Regions from separate parts of the Lysinibacillus sp. G01H genome, predicted to be linked through region 2. Evidence: riboswitches for the same ligand, from Rfam matches in the RefSeq annotation. Region 2 holds a riboswitch; the other holds the start of a gene.
The links. A riboswitch is a leader RNA that binds a small molecule or an ion and turns the genes downstream of it on or off. The one in region 2 is predicted to bind FMN.
Positions count from the first base shown of each region.

Region 1: it holds a riboswitch for FMN, as region 2 does, so the genes downstream of both, ribE (riboflavin synthase) here and PSR12_RS06335 (ECF transporter S component) in region 2, are expected to answer to the same signal.

Region 1 is NZ_CP118397.1:1,548,356-1,557,105, reverse strand. Features, by position in the region: gene PSR12_RS07555 (spore germination protein) at 100-1,545, opposite strand; gene ribH (6,7-dimethyl-8-ribityllumazine synthase) at 1,684-2,166, opposite strand; gene ribB (3,4-dihydroxy-2-butanone-4-phosphate synthase) at 2,182-2,811, opposite strand; gene ribE (riboflavin synthase) at 2,836-3,474, opposite strand; FMN riboswitch at 3,681-3,806, opposite strand; FMN riboswitch at 3,923-4,048, opposite strand; gene PSR12_RS07535 (YibE/F family protein) at 4,269-5,393, shown strand; gene PSR12_RS07530 (YibE/F family protein) at 5,390-6,166, shown strand; gene PSR12_RS07525 (HAD-IA family hydrolase) at 6,408-7,025, shown strand; gene PSR12_RS07520 (methyl-accepting chemotaxis protein) at 7,072-7,896, opposite strand; gene PSR12_RS07515 (VanW family protein) at 7,995-8,750, opposite strand, start outside.
Region 2 is NZ_CP118397.1:1,308,694-1,317,443, reverse strand. Features, by position in the region: gene PSR12_RS06345 (STAS domain-containing protein) at 1-311, shown strand, start outside; gene PSR12_RS06340 (sodium-dependent transporter) at 884-2,230, opposite strand; gene PSR12_RS06335 (ECF transporter S component) at 2,450-3,037, opposite strand; FMN riboswitch at 3,254-3,439, opposite strand; gene PSR12_RS06330 (RNA polymerase subunit sigma) at 3,583-4,869, opposite strand; gene sigX (RNA polymerase sigma factor SigX) at 4,866-5,399, opposite strand; gene PSR12_RS06320 (ATP-binding protein) at 5,478-7,253, opposite strand; gene PSR12_RS06315 (response regulator transcription factor) at 7,246-7,962, opposite strand; gene ccsB (c-type cytochrome biogenesis protein CcsB) at 8,077-8,750, opposite strand, start outside.

The DNA of each region.
Region 1 (8,750 bases), 240 kb from region 2:
GTAAGCAATAATGTTTTATGTCTCATTTCCTAATTTAAATGGAAAATTAAAAGACTAACAAAAAGATCAGGTATCCACTATACCTGATCTTTAATAAAATTACTTATTTTTTTTTTCTGAAGTACGTGTTCGACCCTGGGGCTTTAAAAAGGCAGGCCGTTTACTATAGCCCTTGGGAGAGAGTCGTAATAATGACTTACCAACATCCCCTTTTTCAAAATCTGCACTAAAGTTTACATACGGTACTCCTAAGACTTTCATATTTGTAGTATACAAAAGGATGAAAAACACGGCTATAAAAAAACCAAATAAACCAAAAAACGCCGAAGCCATAATAATGATTAATCGAAAAATACTCATAGCCGTTACAAACGATTGATTGACCAATGTAAATGCAGCGATACTGGAAATGGCAATTACAACAATCATTGAGGGGCTTGTAACACCTGCTTTAATAGCAGCATCTCCAATAATTAGCCCCCCTACCACACTAACTGAGCCACTGACTGCACTTGGAAGACGTAAGTTGGCTTCACGAAACAATTCAAACATAAATAGCATCATTAAAATTTCTAGAATAGTTGGAAAAGGCAATCCCGTTCTCGATTCGACAACTGTTGCAAGTAGTAGAAATGGAAGCTGTTCTTGATGATAAGTTGTCAATGCAAGCCAAAAACCTGGCAGCAGCATACTTATTAATATCCCGACAATTCTGAGTAATCGTTCCATCGAGCTAACAATGATTGGGTACTCATTATCCTCTGCCGATTTAAAGAGCAACATAATATTCGTAGGTGTAATTATAGCATAGGACACACCATCAATCATTAAGAGTATTCTTCCTCTAATTAACGCCTGCATTGCAAAATCAGGTCTACCTGTATAATCATGTCTTGGAAGAATTGTCGCTGTCTTTTCAACTGTTTCCATTAATAAGTCACCATTGATAACAATATCCGTATCAATTTTTTGTAATTGAAGTCGAATTTGTTCCAGCATATCTAAATTTACGATGTCTTCCATATATAAAATGGCTACGGTTGTTTTAGAACGCTTGCCAATTTCTAATGTCTCTACACTAAAAGAATTAGTGGGTAATCGTTTTCTTAATAAAGCAATATTAATAAAAACGTCTTCAATAAAGTCATCTCTAGGTCCCTTTACTACTAGTTCTAATGTTGTTTCCCCTGGCTCTCGATTGGGTCTTTTTGAAATATCACTAGAATAAAGTAATTGATTTTCTTCAAAATACAATAAGACATGTCCTTTATAGACCCTAGTTACCGCATCCTCTTTCGATAAAATCTTTTGTAAATAGGGAATGTGTAAATGCTGTTCGATTTCTTCCTCTAGCATGTCCTCAGTGACATTGCTTAACAAAGATTGAACACGTTGAACAACCACAGTTTGAAGAATTTGCTCATTGACCATTGCATCACAAGTTATCAAATGTACTGTATATTGCTGAAAATTATATTGTTGGAAAATCACATCAGCAGAGCGTTGAAATAGTGATTTCAACATTTTCAAATTAATTTGTTCCATTGATGAAATACTTCTCATCTCCTACTGAGCCAGCTCAAGATTAGTACATTTATGAAAACAATCACATTCAATAAATACACTTAAGCATATTTTTCCCATGGTTGTTCAAAATATTCAAAGAAACAAATGTTGTGACGACTATTTAAATTGTCCTGAACTAATCATTTTCTTTAGATTTGCCATCTCAATTGCAGACATTGCCGCATCATAGCCTTTATTACCAGATTTCGTTCCTGCACGTTCAATTGCCTGTTCAATATTTTCGGTAGTAACAATTCCAAAAATAACAGGTACATTCGTTGACAATGACACATTGGCAATGCCTTTTGCAGATTCATTACAAACATAGTCATAGTGTGTTGTAGAGCCACGAATAACAGTACCTAAACCAATAATGGCATCATATTTCTTTGTTTCTGCCAGTTGTTTTGCCATAAAAGGAACTTCAAAAGCCCCTGGTACCCATGCAACATCAATAAATGCAGGATCAACCCCATGACGAGTTAAACCATCCATTGCCCCATCCAATAATTTGCTAGTAATGAACTCATTAAAACGACCCACTACTACTGCAATTTTCAAATCCGTTCCAATTAATTGTGCTTCAAATGTTTGACCCATTGTTTTTTCTCCTTTTTACATAGAAATTTTAGATTTATTAGTGGATAATTGTTTACGATATGCAACCAATGCTTCTATCGATATCATTTTTAAGCCATGATGTGCAGCGAACTTTGTCAGTTCTTCAAACCGAAGCATGTGCCCATCATCCCCCATAATTTCGCAAATAACACCTGCTGGTACACTATCACAAAGCTTCGCTAGATCAATCGTCGCCTCTGTGTGCCCTCTCCGTTGCAGCACTCCTTGCTCTTTCGCAATCAACGGAAAAATATGGCCTGGTCGACGAAAATCAGTCGGCTTAGCTTGCTTTTCTATCATCCTTTGTATCGTTAGCGCACGCTCAAAGGCGCTAATCCCTGTCGTTGTTTCTACATGGTCGATGCTTATCGTAAATGCGGTTTGATGGTTATCCGTATTGTGCTGAACCATTGGATATAAATCTAGCTTTTGTGCAAGCTGCTGCGAAATCGGCGTACAAATTAAACCTCTACCATTGGTTGCCATAAAGTTGATTGTTGCTGGTGTGATGAATTCAGCGAGTGCCAGAAGATCTCCTTCATTTTCTCGATCCTCATCATCAACCACCACAATCATATTGCCGTGCCTTAAATCCTCTATGGCTTCTTCAATTGAATGTAGCACGATGATCAACTCCTATTCTATGATTTAAAAACCATGTTGTGCTAAATAATCTCTTGTAATAGCTGGCGTTGTTTGCCCTTTTTTTAATTGCCCTATAATGTATTTTCCGACTAAATCGGTTTCGATATTAACGATTGCTCCAACCCTCTTCAAACCTAAAACGGTTTCTTTGTAAGTATGAGGAATGAGCGAAATCGTGACACTATTGGCTTCAACATGAAAAAGGGTTAAGCTTGTGCCATCAATTGTTATGGAACCCTTTGGAATACAAAAGTTGGTTAGTTCCTCAGACATTTCGATATCAATATAAACGGCGTTTGCCACTGGACGTTTTCGCAAAATTTTGCCGACTCCATCAACATGACCAGCAACAAAATGACCTCCAAATCGTCCATTAGCAGGCATGGCCCGCTCCAAATTAACAGAATCACCTATTGCCAGCTGCTGTAAATTTGTTGCTTTGACTGTTTCAGGCATAACATCCATCGTAAGCTGCTGTTGTGTGAAATGTGTCACCGTTAAACAAACTCCATTGACCGCTATACTGTCACCAAGCTTGACATCCTCCGTTATCTTGGCTGATTGAATCGTAATTTTCATACTGTTCCGATCGCTTTGCACGGCTTTTATGATACCAATATCCTCTACAAGTCCAGTAAACATTCCATCACCTACTCTACTTTATTAGCACTTCTATTCTTTACTTTTAAAGTTGATCCACCTGTTTTTGTGCCTTATCCTTATCCTTCTCCCTTCTCTCGTTAACAATATAAAAATAAAAACCCCTTTACATCAAAGGGGTTTTGGGAGTATAAGACATCAACAAATAAGCCTATTTGAAAACAATTTTTTCATAGACTGTTATCTCATTCGTTCTTCTCCCATCCAGACTATCACTGTCGGTTTTGGATTTGCACCAAATCAGCTTGCGCTCACGGACTTTGAATTGCTTCATCACCGCCGATTGGGAATTTCACCCTACCCCGAAGAACATCTTCTATTCGATTGTAGCTAAATAAAAAAACTTCCCACAAGGTGATTGGGAAGTTTTGTAATAAATGCATAGTCAAATAAACCTTCTAAATTAGAATCAATTTAAAAAGTTCGCATTTTTACCCTTCTCCCATCCAGACTGTAACTGTCGGTTTTGGATTTGCACCAAATCAGCTTGCGCTCACGGACTTTGAATTGCTTCATCACCGCCGATCGGGAATTTCACCCTACCCCGAAGAATATTTTTATTTAGCTAGTCTTACGATAACACTATTTTATTATATTATCCATCCTTCTTTTTAAATTTTTTTGGAAGCATAAATTTTAAACAGCTCTGACGAGACTTAAAAAATGTAAAAGATGTTATTAAAATGATGACATTTAACCTGTTAATGGAACTTCTTAATCAAAAAAACGTTCCTTTACAAGTGACTATTCAGTCTAGCCGTTTGGAGGTCATTTACTTGACATTTTTAAAAAATATACCTTTTAAACAAGCTATTTGCTATGCCCTATTAGCATTCTGTTGTGGGGTTTCGATTGTTTTCGTACATCATAATGAACAATTTTATGATCGACCGATAGCGAAAATAACGCAAGTGGATGTAACAAAATCAGAACCAATGACAGACATGTATGAAAATAGGGATTTTTTATTTACACAGGAAATTATGGCCATTATCAAAAATGGTCAGCATAAGGGGCAATCCATTCATTTGACGAATGACTATTCTTCGTCTGGTGCTTTTGATCAAGAATACCATGTAGGCAATGAAATCTTTGTCACGCTAGATGATCGCACAGCACAATCAGTTTTAACAGGAACCATTGTCGATTTAAAACGTGATCAAACCATGGTAATGATTGCATGGATTTTTATTTTTGCCCTACTTATTATAGGTAAAAGACAAGGCTTATTTTCTATCATTAGCCTGGTGGTCAATGCTGTGATTTTATCATTCGCATTAGATCTTTATGTGAAGCATGGGGGCGTAAGCCTATTAGTAGTCAGCGGCATTTGTGCGGTGCTATTTACAATTATCTCGCTACTACTTATTAGTGGATTAAATACAAAAACATATGTAGCCATCGTGTCCACACTTTTAGGCACTATTCTAGCGCTTATCATAAGCTCTATTGTAATGTGGTTGACAGGTGAAAATGGTCTTCGTTATGAAGAAATGCAATTTTTAACGCGTCCCTATCGTACCGTCTTTATGGCAGGTTTATTTATTGGCTCACTCGGGGCAGTAATGGATGTTTCTATTACAATGGCTTCCTCGATTTTTGCTTTATACGAGCAAGATCCTACGATCCCTGTCAAAGCACTTAAATCTTCGGGACATGAAATCGGTAAAGATATCATGGGTACTATTACAAGTATTTTATTCTTTGCCTACCTTTGCGGCTCCATACCTATGATTATTCTCTATTTAAAAAATTCTTCCACATTAGGGCTTACATTGTCCTTAAATCTTTCTTTAGAATTAGCCCGTGCCTTAGCAGGGGGTATTGGTGTTGTCCTTACGATTCCTATTAGTCTGTATACCGCTATATTTTTCATTAATCGAAAGAGGGTTCGAGAATGAATGTTGTCGTCTTATTAGCAGTTATATTGTGCGTGTTAATGGTTCTAGTCGGCGGTAGACAGGGGATACGCTCATTTCTTTCTTTATTCCTAAACTTTGGTGTACTCTTTGTCACCATTTTTTTAATGACAAACCCTAAAAATAGCCCTATCATCTTGACGTTTATTGCCTGTACGATCATTAGCTGTATTAGCCTTTTCTATATCAATAAAACAAATAGTAAAACCATTACAGCCTTTATCTCGACGATGGTGACGATAGTTGTGTTACTACTCTTTATTACCTTTGTAACGGAAAAGTCGATGATCCAAGGGTTTGGCGAAGAATCAACTGAAGAAATCAGCATCTTTTCTCTCTACATTGGTGTTAATTTTGTGCAGATTGGTGCATCAGTCATCATTATGAGTACGATAGGTGCCATTATGGATGTAGCTATTTCTATCGCTACCTCCATGCATGAGATTTTTTATCGTAATCCTTCGATTAGTAGAAAAAAACTATTTGCAGCTGGCTTAAGTATAGGAAGAGATATATTAGGAACCGATACCAATACGTTATTTTTTGCTTTCTTTGGTGGCTATTTAAGCTTGTTAATCTGGTTCAAGGACCTCTCCTATTCGATTGGAGAAATTGTTAACTCCAAAGTTTTTAGTGCAGAAATGACAACCATTTTTTGTGCAGGTATCGGCATTGCACTGATTATTCCGATTGCCTCCTGCATCAATGCCTATTATTTAATTCGTACACGCGAAAAAGCAGAAAAACTTTTATAAAAATTACCAGCACCTATCATAAAACAAAATAATGCCGAGGTGTCTCAATGGACTTTTGAGACACCTCTTTTTGTTGTAGCATTTCCATTGCAATCGCCTCATTTTCTGATAATATTTACCATAAGATGTTTACGTACGCTCAAAATGGTTGTTATTTCAGGATTACTAGATCGCCCATTCCATGTAACATTTTTTAGCATAGAACGTCAATACAACGAGATGAAAAAGGAGAAAGTTTGCAATGAAGCATATTATCTTTGATTTTGATGGGACGCTGGCAGATTCTACTGCTGTGTTTGCATCAGCATGGAATACTTTAGCCCAAAAATATAAATTTAAAGGCATTGAATTGAAGGAAATTGATACATTAAAAAAATTATCAATTTCAGAACGCAGTAAATTATTCGACTTTCCAATGTATAAGTTGCCTATGATTTTACCGCAATTTTATAAATTGTATCGCCAATCATTAAATGATGTTCATCTGTTCGAGGGAATGAAGGAAGTATTAATAGAGATTGATAAAAGAGGCTATAAAATCCTGATTATTTCCTCAAACTCTAAAGAGAATATTTTAGAATTTCTTAAAATGAACGGTATTCATTGTGTAGCAGATGTACTTTGCTCCAACCGCATTTTTGGTAAGGACAAAGTAATGAAAAAGTTTTTAAAGGAAGCGAATGTTGACTCATCTGACGTCGTATATATTGGAGACGAGCAAAGGGATATTGTTGCGTGTAAGAAAGCCGGAGTACCAATTATTTGGGTGGAATGGGGCTATGATGCCAAAGAGGTTGTGCAAAATGAAGAACCTGAATACAGTGTCACAACACCACAGGAAATTTTAGAGATCATTTAATCATGAAAAAGGATAATAGCACTTGTCTATTATCCTTTTTATATGACTATCCTTTGATGTCACTAATTTGCATAAGCTTTTCTGCTGTACTATTAACCCCTTTGTAGGCATCTGTTAATTCATGCATACTCGCAGCAAACTGCTGTGTAAATGCAGCAATTTGATTCGATGATGCATTGACCTGATCGATGGATTGTTTAATGTTTTCTAGTTGCACAGTTATGCTATCAGCACTTTCTGTACTACTCTGAGACATTTTTTGAATTTCAGAAGCGACCACCGCAAAGCCACGCCCATGCTCACCTGAACGTGCCGCTTCTATGGATGCGTTTAGACCAAGAATTCTCGATTTCATAGCTAAATCTTTTACTAAATGGACAATCACATTAATTTGCTCTATATCGCCTGTCATCGATTCTGAGAAATTAGACAACTCTTCCAAACGATTGGATACATCCTTACTGGCAGTGGCTAATCCTTCATTTGTAGCTGTCATTTCTTCTACAGCACTTGAAAGCTCGGTTGCCAGTAGGCGCATACTATCCATTTTTTCATTGGAAATAATGGCACTTACTACGCCAATAACACGTACTCCTTCAAAAATAGGCTGGGCAGAAGCAATATAGGCCATACCAAAACCTTCTGCACCACGCTCCTCTTTTACAAATTTCCCTGAACTTAACGCTATTTCTGTTGCTGTACCTCGATATTTATGTACTGGATCACCAACCCCAACTTTTAAGTCAACCTTTTTTCCTGGTTTGTAGGCAAGCACTCTTTCCGTATCTGCTACGATGACACAAGCATCCTCTGGGTAAGTTGCTTGGTATAAATCAATCGAATCGATAGTTGCTTGTAGTTTAGGATGCATTGTCTTTTCCTCCCTAAAATTTTCTGAACTGTATCAATTTAACTATATCATGCGATCCGAAAAAAGACACCAACGTCCAGTGGTGTCTCATTACAAGATTATGATTTTTTCAATAATTCTACATATTTTTCTGCCGTTCGAATTTCAATTGTTAGAGAATTCGCTCCATAGCTTGCCTTAATTAAAAATGGTACATCATTTGAGTTTTGAAACCTAAAATCTAACGTATCATAAGATACCGTAGCATCTCTTCCTTTTGGGACATATCCTACATCTAACGAATGATGATGTCGCTCAACATATTTGATGGGAATTTGGTCTACTGCATTAAACAAGGTTGAAGAAGTTTGACAGATTCCACCGCCAATTCCCATGACTACCTTCTTATTAATAATTTCAGGTGCGGGTTGATAGCCATTTGCCTCATCTCTTGGACCTACAATTGTATTAAAAGAAAAATAATCGCCACTGCCTACAATCACATTATGAATGGCTCTGGCAGACAGCTCTATATTTTTATTTCTTCCTAAATCAGCACGATTGAAATAAGTAGTATAAGATGCAACAACCACTTCCTCTAATAAAGGAAGATCCTCAAAATAATAGCCACTTTCTGTTATATAGAGCGGCATTTCTACCTGACCACCAGTCGCAGAAGCTTCGATAATACGCTCCACTAGCTCACTTTCCTTTAAAATAATTTGCGGCTTCCCCTTAATCACTTGCCCGTTTTCATCCAATCGATCAAGCAGCATACGCTGATCATAGCCATTTGATGTGTCCGTTCCTCTCGCCCATTCTCTTGCTAATTGTTCTAGATGTTTTTGATAGGCTTGTGGGTCAGTATCGAAGCC
Region 2 (8,750 bases):
AATACGGGATGATTGAAGAAATAAAGTCAGAGCTGCAAACACTTAGCTTAGACACAAAACACGGATACATTATCGATATGCAAAGGGTAACAAATATTGATAGTACTGGATTCGGTATGATCGTTAATTTTGCTAAGAAGGTGTCTGTAAAAGATAAGAAAATCGCCATTATTGTCGTCGATAATTTCATTCGCAACTTATTCGCTATTTCACAGGTTGATAAAGTATTCCCTATTGCCGAAAGTGAAGAACAAGCAAGGAAGATTATTAAAGAAGATTGGCTAGGTGAGCTATCACTTAACGATTATTAATCTCTATAATCATAATAAAAGGTGTATTCCTATTAGACGGAATACACCTTTTTATGTTGTTAAAAAAAGAAGATATCAACGGTAGAAATAGTAACTTTGCAAGGCGAGAGGTTGATTTTCGTTCCGCCAGCGTCCTTTCCAGGGGGGGCGTCCGATGAGCCGCTAAATCCCATAGGAGTGACGCTATCAACCATTCTACAAAGTGTCTTTACCTCATAGTAGCATAGCGATCAAATCTACCCATTATTTGTATTCTTAGAGGGGATAGGCTCTTATTTTCAATGTGGAGAAGTGATGAGTGACAACACCTCTTCATAAAGGGTAATGAACTCCTTTACTTTATTTGAAAACCTTTGCTAAAAAGATTGAGATTTTTTGGGTTGATGCGGAAGGCTTCTTGACTCCCGTGGATTAACGAGACAGGTGAGCCCCTACACGGAGGAAGCTGCTGGCACTCGCCCACAGGAAAGCAAGTAGCCTTGCAATAGAAATCCACTTCTACCTTTCTATTGACTGTTATGTTTTTAACACTAAGAGAAGGTATTTTTCCTATGGCGGAATATACCTTTTCTTTAATACTGCAGTAGCATATTAACAAACACAACTAGAATGATAATCGGTACAACAACTAGCATTAACATACGATATGTCGAATAATACCCTTGTCCCATTTGACTTCCCGTTAGCAATTCTCTCTTCACAAATTCTTTATCCACTACATAGGCAATAAAAATAGCAATGAATAAATTCCCTAGCGGAAGCATGATATTCGACACTAAAAAATCGGTTGCATCAAAGATACTTTTCTCAAAAATCATTATATCCGATAAAACACTCGAAGAAAGCGCTGCTGGAATGGCTGCAATAAACACGACTATACCAAGTAAAAGTGTCCACATTGGACGCGATTTCTGACTATGCTCCATAAATGCCGCGACGATAATCTCATATAAACTAAATGATGACGTTAATGTAGCAAATAAAAATAGCAATAAAAACATGGCTAAAAACACTTCACCAAATGGCATTTGACTAAATGCTGTTGGTAGCACCATAAATAGCAAACCTGGACCCACTGCTGGCTCTAAATCAAAGGCGAACACAACAGGGAAAATCGCTAAACCTGCTAAAAATGAAACAAGCACGGTTAACAGCACTACAGAACCCGCTGAATTCGGAAGACTGACATCTTTTTTTAGATAAGAGCTATATGTAACTAGACAAGAAAAACCTACTGCTAACCCAAAGAACGATTGCCCTAAGGCTTCTAATAATGCCTTACCCGTAATATTCGAGAAATCAGGCCATAAGAAGAATTTTACCCCTTCCATTGCCCCATCTAATGTAACTGCACGCACAACAAGGACAATAAACATTATGAAAAGTAACGGCATCATCCATTTATTGGCCTTTTCAATCCCATTTTGTACACCTAATGAAATCACAAGTACGTTGGCTAATGTAAAAAACACTAGACCAACTAGCGTAATCCAAGGCGTGCCTATAATTTTTCCAAATAATTCAGCAGGATCTACTGCTGGATCAATTACCGCGCCAGCTACACCTAGCCCGCTATAAATAAAGATCCAACCTCCAACAACGCTATAAAAAGTTAATAATAAAAAACAGCCTAGCACGCCCATTCGACCAATCCAGGCCCATCCTGGCTTAGTTGGAGCAATTTTTTTATACGCTGTTACAGCCTCGGATTGTGTACCACGTCCTAAAACATACTCGGACAATAACATCGGTAGTCCTATTAACAAGGTAAATAACACAAAGATAAGGAAAAATGCTCCTCCACCACTTTGTCCTGTTACATAGGGAAGTTTCCAAATTGCCCCTAGTCCGATCGCCGCACCAGCTGACGCTAAAATAAAACCTAATTTACTAGACCATTGTCCTTTTTTTCCACTCATCTCTTCAAACTCCTCAAACATTCTAAACTCTTCTCTATTTTACATGAAAATATAGCTTTCGACTAGGTTGTAATTATAAAGTACTAGTTAGCTATTTTACTCCATTACTTTTTTCTATATTTATCCGTTAGTTTTGCCTTTCTTTTCTTCACACCTTTCCCTATCCATCATTCCTTCCAAAAAAAAACCTCAGGTATGTTCACCCGAGGTTAGTAAAAATTATTTTGTTATATAGATAGAACGCTGGCGGTCGATCCACTTGCGCATAGTTGTAAATAAAAACGCCATAATAGCCGTTAATAAAACACCTTTCACAATGTTAAATGGTAAAATCCCAGCGATAATCATTTTATAAAGTGAGTCACCTACAACCGGTTCCATTCCTAAGAAGTATGTGTACATCGGTAAAAATACTGCGTAGTTTAAAATACTCATCCCTACTGCCATTACGACTGTTCCTGTCGCTAAACCTCCAACAAGACCAGCAATTGTTTTAAAGCGATTAAAAATAAGGCTTACAGGCAAAATAAATAAAATACCTGTTGCAAAGTTGGCAATATGACCTACTGGCACACCTGTTGGCGTTCCAGAGAAAATCCAATCCAATACATTTTTAAATAATTCTACTAAAATACCAGCTACAGGCCCCATTGTGATGGCTGCTATTAATGCAGGCATATCACTAAAGTCGACTTCCAAGAATGCTGGGAATGGTGGAATTGGGAAATTAAAAAGCATTAATAAAAACGAAATACTGCTCAGCATGCCAATCGTAATAAACGATTGAAGTTTAACATTTTTCTTCATAGAAAACTCTCTCCTCTTTGCTGATTCAATCTCGCAAGAAGAAAGGTGACGATCTTTCAATTGTTAGCACGAAAAAACCCTTATGCATAAAGAGCACAAGGGAGAAAGGCATGACGAATAAGCGTCAATTTAAACTATTTTTGAGCACTGTTTAAAAAGCCATACAAAAAAGCGCTCGGTCATAGTTTATTTCATAACAATGAATGACGATCGTACCTCCATCTTCTCCCATCCAGACTTTAACTGTCGGCCTCGGAATCACACCAAGTCAGCCATGCAAATAAATTTGCACAGGTCGCGGGCTGAAGAGCGAAGCATAAACCATTCGAGTTAATGGAAACATTAACGGTTCACCACTCTATTACCGCCGGTCGGGATTTTCACCCTGCCCCGAAGATGAATCATATTATTTTATACTACAACCTTACTATAATTAATTATTAAGAAAAAGTAAATAGTTCTGCTTAAAAAATTCCGATTAGATTTGTAAGTATTGTAAAAATGGAGCATTCCATGTTACAGGAATGCTCCATTTTTGATTTTGACTAAGGCATATATTGTTTATTTGGCCCCACAGGCTTGGGTAAATACGTTTTTAAATCGAATCCTTCCCAGCTTTCTTGGACCACATTATCCAAGCGTAATTGTTGGTCAAAGCTAGCAGCAGTTAACATCATAGCTTCAATCAATTGGGTAGCGCGAATTGGCTCCATCGATGCTAAATCTAAGGGAATATCGAATGTTACGACTACACCTTCTGCTTCCTCTTTCACGGTATATGTTACATTTTCAGGAACCACTGTTACATAAACATCATCATTTTTGTTTTTCATTAGTGTAAGTGCCTCTGTAACATTAGCAAATGTTTGACGGAAATCTGGTGATAGATATTCTGCCCCATTACCATCTTGGTATAAATAATAATTAAAATGCTTGGCGTTTGTTAATGACATGGCTTGACTTGGCTCACCCTCCTGAGAAAACTCATAAGGTGTGCCATCTTCATTTTGAATCTCAACTTCCGTATATTCAGAATCCGAGAAGGTATCCTCTAAAGTCCCTTTGTACTCATTAACGGTAGCTGATGCAACATCATAGTCATTGTCCTTTGGTAATACGTGGACAAGCTTGTCTTCCTTCTCCTTCAGTTCACCTTTAAAAGGATGATAATCCGTAAACCCTTTGGCTTCTTCATCTATTTGAGGAGCATATTTTTCATACATCTGTAGGGTAGAAGGCTTTTCAGTTCCAAAATCAGTTGCTACACGCTCATTTGGTATCACATATGTCATTGGAACACTTTCTGCATCGCGTCCTGCCAAACCAATACGGAAAACGACAGCATCTTTCACATCTTCCTCATAGACAGACGACCGTAAAGATAACATACGCTCATGCTCCGATACAATACTGGATTGAAGTGCCTCATCCTGGGTAGCTGCCTCTTTAGCAGAACGATCTTCCTGTAACGTAGAGTAATTAGCCGTTTCTGGCGTACTAGCTAGATCTTTTTGGCTAGCGTCATTATTCATGAACATGAAGCCAACGAGTACCGTTATCGCGAAAACTGCTGCTACACTCGTAAAAATCGGCATTTTTCGGAACTTAAATCGTGATGGTCGTTCATCTTGTATTAAAGATTTACTTTCTTGTTGTGCTTCTTCATTCTCTATAGGTTGTTGTATCGCTTCTTGTAGGTGACTATTATCCTGCAAGCGAGCATCTGCCATTAACCGATTTAATATTTCTTCTTTTGAACGGCGGTCAGAAAGCTTAGGGGCATTGTTCAAGACATGTTCAAGCTGTTCATCATCAAATGGCTTATGCGTCATTGCCGTTTCGCCTCCTGTTCTCTAATCGGCTGTAGCTGTTGCCTTAAAAATTTAATGGCTCGATGCTGGGTCGTTTTTACCTTAGCTTCTGTCCAATCTAGTATTTGCGCTGTTTCTGCAATCGATAAATCTTGAAAATAGCGCATAATAATGACCATTTTTTGGTCTCCTGTACAGTTTTCAAGTGCTGATTCTACCTGCATAAATTCATCACTGGCCTGTAGCATATCTTCCGGTGATGGCGTGGTTGAATGGAGCTGTTCCGTTTCCCAGTCAAAGAAATCATGTGAATGCTTTTGACGTACAGCTTGCTTTCTAAAATGATCAATTGCTACATTTTTAGCAATAGCAAATAGCCAAGTTTTCTCACTACTATTGCCTGCAAATTGATCGTATGAGCGCAACACTCGTACATAAACTTCATGTGCTAAATCTTCGGCAAGTGTACGATTTTTTACTAAATATATTAAAAACTGAAACACGTCTTGGTGATATGCATCGTATAGTCGATGGAACACGGAGTCATTCAAAGCACTCCACCCCCGTTCTATAATATTTGTCGTCTTACATTCATAGAAGTTACAGCCAATTAATAGCAATACTTGTTATTAATCGAACGGTAAATAAAACGTGAAGGTCGTACCCTCTTTCAACACACTGTCTACCATAATATTACCTGAGTGTGCCTTCACAATATTTCTAGCAATGGCTAAGCCGAGACCAGTTCCACCCTTGGAACGAGTACGTGCCTTATCTGCTTTATAAAAACGTTCAAAGACATAGGGTAAGTCCTCTTGAGGAATGCCATGTCCTGTATCTTGAACAGATATTTTAGCAAATGTCGGCTCCTGCTCTACTTTTACAGTCACAGACCCTTCATCTGTATGTCTCAGGGCATTGTCAACTAAATTTGTAAGCACTTGTTCAATGCGATCCTCATCTATATTAATCATGGCCTCGTCATTAAATTCACTCTCAAACAGCAGACGAACGTGCTTTTCTTTTGCTACCTGTGCAAATTTTTGTGTAATACGTTCAAAAGTAGAATTAATTGGTAATTCATCTTTATAAAGCGTCATATGCCCTGATTCCATACGTGCCAAATCTAATAAATCTGTCACAAGGCGACCCATTCGCTTCGATTCATCATAAATAATTTTGGTAATCTCATTTCGCTCTTCCTGATCCTGAATAAAATCGTCATCCATTAATGCTTCTGAGTAACCTTGAAGCATGGCAATCGGTGTCCGAAGCTCATGAGAGACATTCGCAATAAAATCCGATCTTAGTTTTTCTAAGCGATGCTGTTCAGTCATATCACGAATAACAGCGACAGCACCACGTATCATTTCCCCACTATAAAGAGGACTAATGGTAAATGTATAATAGCTGCCATCCATTTCAATTTCCTCTTCTAGTTTATCCTCAAACATCAGCACATGATCAAGCATATGATACAGCTCTGGCGGAATAGGTTTTGCACTTTGTGAGCCTTTGTTGACAAACCACTTTTGCATCAGACGTTCGGCTGGTGGATTACTTAATAATATTGTACGATCCCGATTAAACGTAATCACTGCATCTGTCATAGATGTCAAAATATTAGAAAGCTGTTCGTTTTCTTGGTTGATAACCTCTAAATTATGCTTTAATTGACGGCCCATTTGGTTGAAGGCAACGGCAAGCTGACCAATTTCGTCATTTTGGGTAGTAGGCATTTTCGCTTCAAAATTCCCTTTTGCAATTTCAAAAGCTAATTCACGCATTTTTCTTAATGGCGAAGTTATACGTGAAGAAAGGAAGAATGCGAAGAATGTCGTCAGCACAAATGCTATGAAGGCTGCTAAAAAGACAATTTTCGTAGTTTCCTTAGACGTTTTATGTAGCGCATCTGGGCTTTGGTAGATGAAGACAGCTCCATGTACTGCATTTTCAACATTTAGGGGAAAACCAAGTACGACATAAGATTCCATCTTTTCTTGATCAGTTGAAGAAGGCATCATCATTTCTTTAATAATCGGCTCATCTGATTGAAACACTTCATGAAAAGATTTATTGGCTAATATAGTATCTTGTATTTCTTTTTTGTTGACACCCTCTTGCATCGCAAAGGACACTTCAACATGACTGATAGCGATCAATGCATTGGTCCCTGTAGGTAAAATATCTTTTAATAATTCCGAGGTAGATTCGGCTGTTTCATTGTCATCCACTATACTAGCTACCGTTGCTGCTGTTTGTCGCAATGAAATTTCTGCTTGCTGCATATGGTAATTTTGAAGAAATTCAAGCATTAATACCGTGAAAACAAATAATACAAATGAAACGAGAAGCAATATGGTTACCCATAGCTTCCCGACAACACTATTCCATATTCTATTCATTGACAACCTCAAATTTGTATCCAACGCCCCAAACCGTCACAATCATTTTAGCAGCGTTTTCAGAAACTCGGTTGAGCTTTTCACGTAAACGTTTTACATGTGTGTCTACTGTGCGTAAATCACCAAAGAAGTCATAATGCCATACCTCTTTTAGTAGTTGTTCACGGTCAAATACTTTGTCTGGCGATTTCGCTAAAAAGTACAGCAATTCATACTCTTTCGGTGTTAAATTAACCTCAATGCCTTCTGCAGTCACACGATGTGCATCATGGTCAATCATTAAGTGTTGGAACACCACTAAATCTTTTGAAGAAGATGCATTAGTCGTTGGTGAGAAAGCCTGTGAACGACGTAAAATAGCCTTCACACGTAACACAACCTCACGAGGACTAAATGGTTTTACGATATAGTCATCTGCACCAAGCTCAAAGCCTTGTACACGGTTCGCTTCTTCGCCTTTGGCAGTTAATAAAATAATTGGTGTTGCTGCGCGCTCTCGAATTTCTGCACACACTTCTAGCCCATCTTTTTCAGGCATCATAATATCAAGTAAAATACAGTGATACTCTTTTTCTAAAGATTTCTCGATCGCTTGTTCTCCATTTTCGGCCTCGTCAACAAGGTATCCTTCTCGCTCAAGATACATTTTTAATAAGCGGCGAATACGATCCTCGTCATCTACTACTAATACTGAAATATTTTCTGACACTTTCACGATCCCTCTCTTCCATCTTTCTCTAACTTCTATTGTACATGGTGTGACACATATTGAAAAGAAAAGAAAGCCTCTTCGCTACAGCGAAAAGGCTTGTTGCTTCACAGGTTACGCGTAGGAGTGTAAACCTGCAAGAATTAAGTTAACAGCAATTAGGTTGAATAAAATAATCCCAAAACCAATTAGTGCTAACCAAGCAGATTTTCGACCTTCCCAGCCTTTTGATAGACGTAAATGCAGAAATGCTGCATAGAATAACCATGTAATAAGAGCCCATACTTCTTTTGGATCCCAACCCCAGAAACGACTCCAAGCAATTTGTGCCCAAATCATCGCAAAGATTAAAGCACCAAGGGAGAATACAGGGAAACCAATCAGCACTGAACGATAACCAATTTCATCAAGTAATTGTAAATTGACACGTTTAACAAGTGGTTGGAAAATGGCACTAATTCGACGACGAGCTATTAAACGAATTAATAAATACAACACAGATCCTACCAATAATGACCAAACAACGGTTGTTAATTTTTTAGCATTAATTAACGCTGGCATTTCTACTAATGGCGACATGCCATGTTCTTCTATCACTTCATATTCATTCATACCGAATACTGGAGGTAAATTGTAAATAATTTTACGAGTAGTTCCTTCTTTATCCACATAATTATAGCTAGACTCATAATCCATAGCACTAAATGTAGATGTTACCGCGACAAATCCAACAACTACTACAAGACAGTACATGACAGCTTCTAACCAAAAACGTTGTTTAGAGGGCT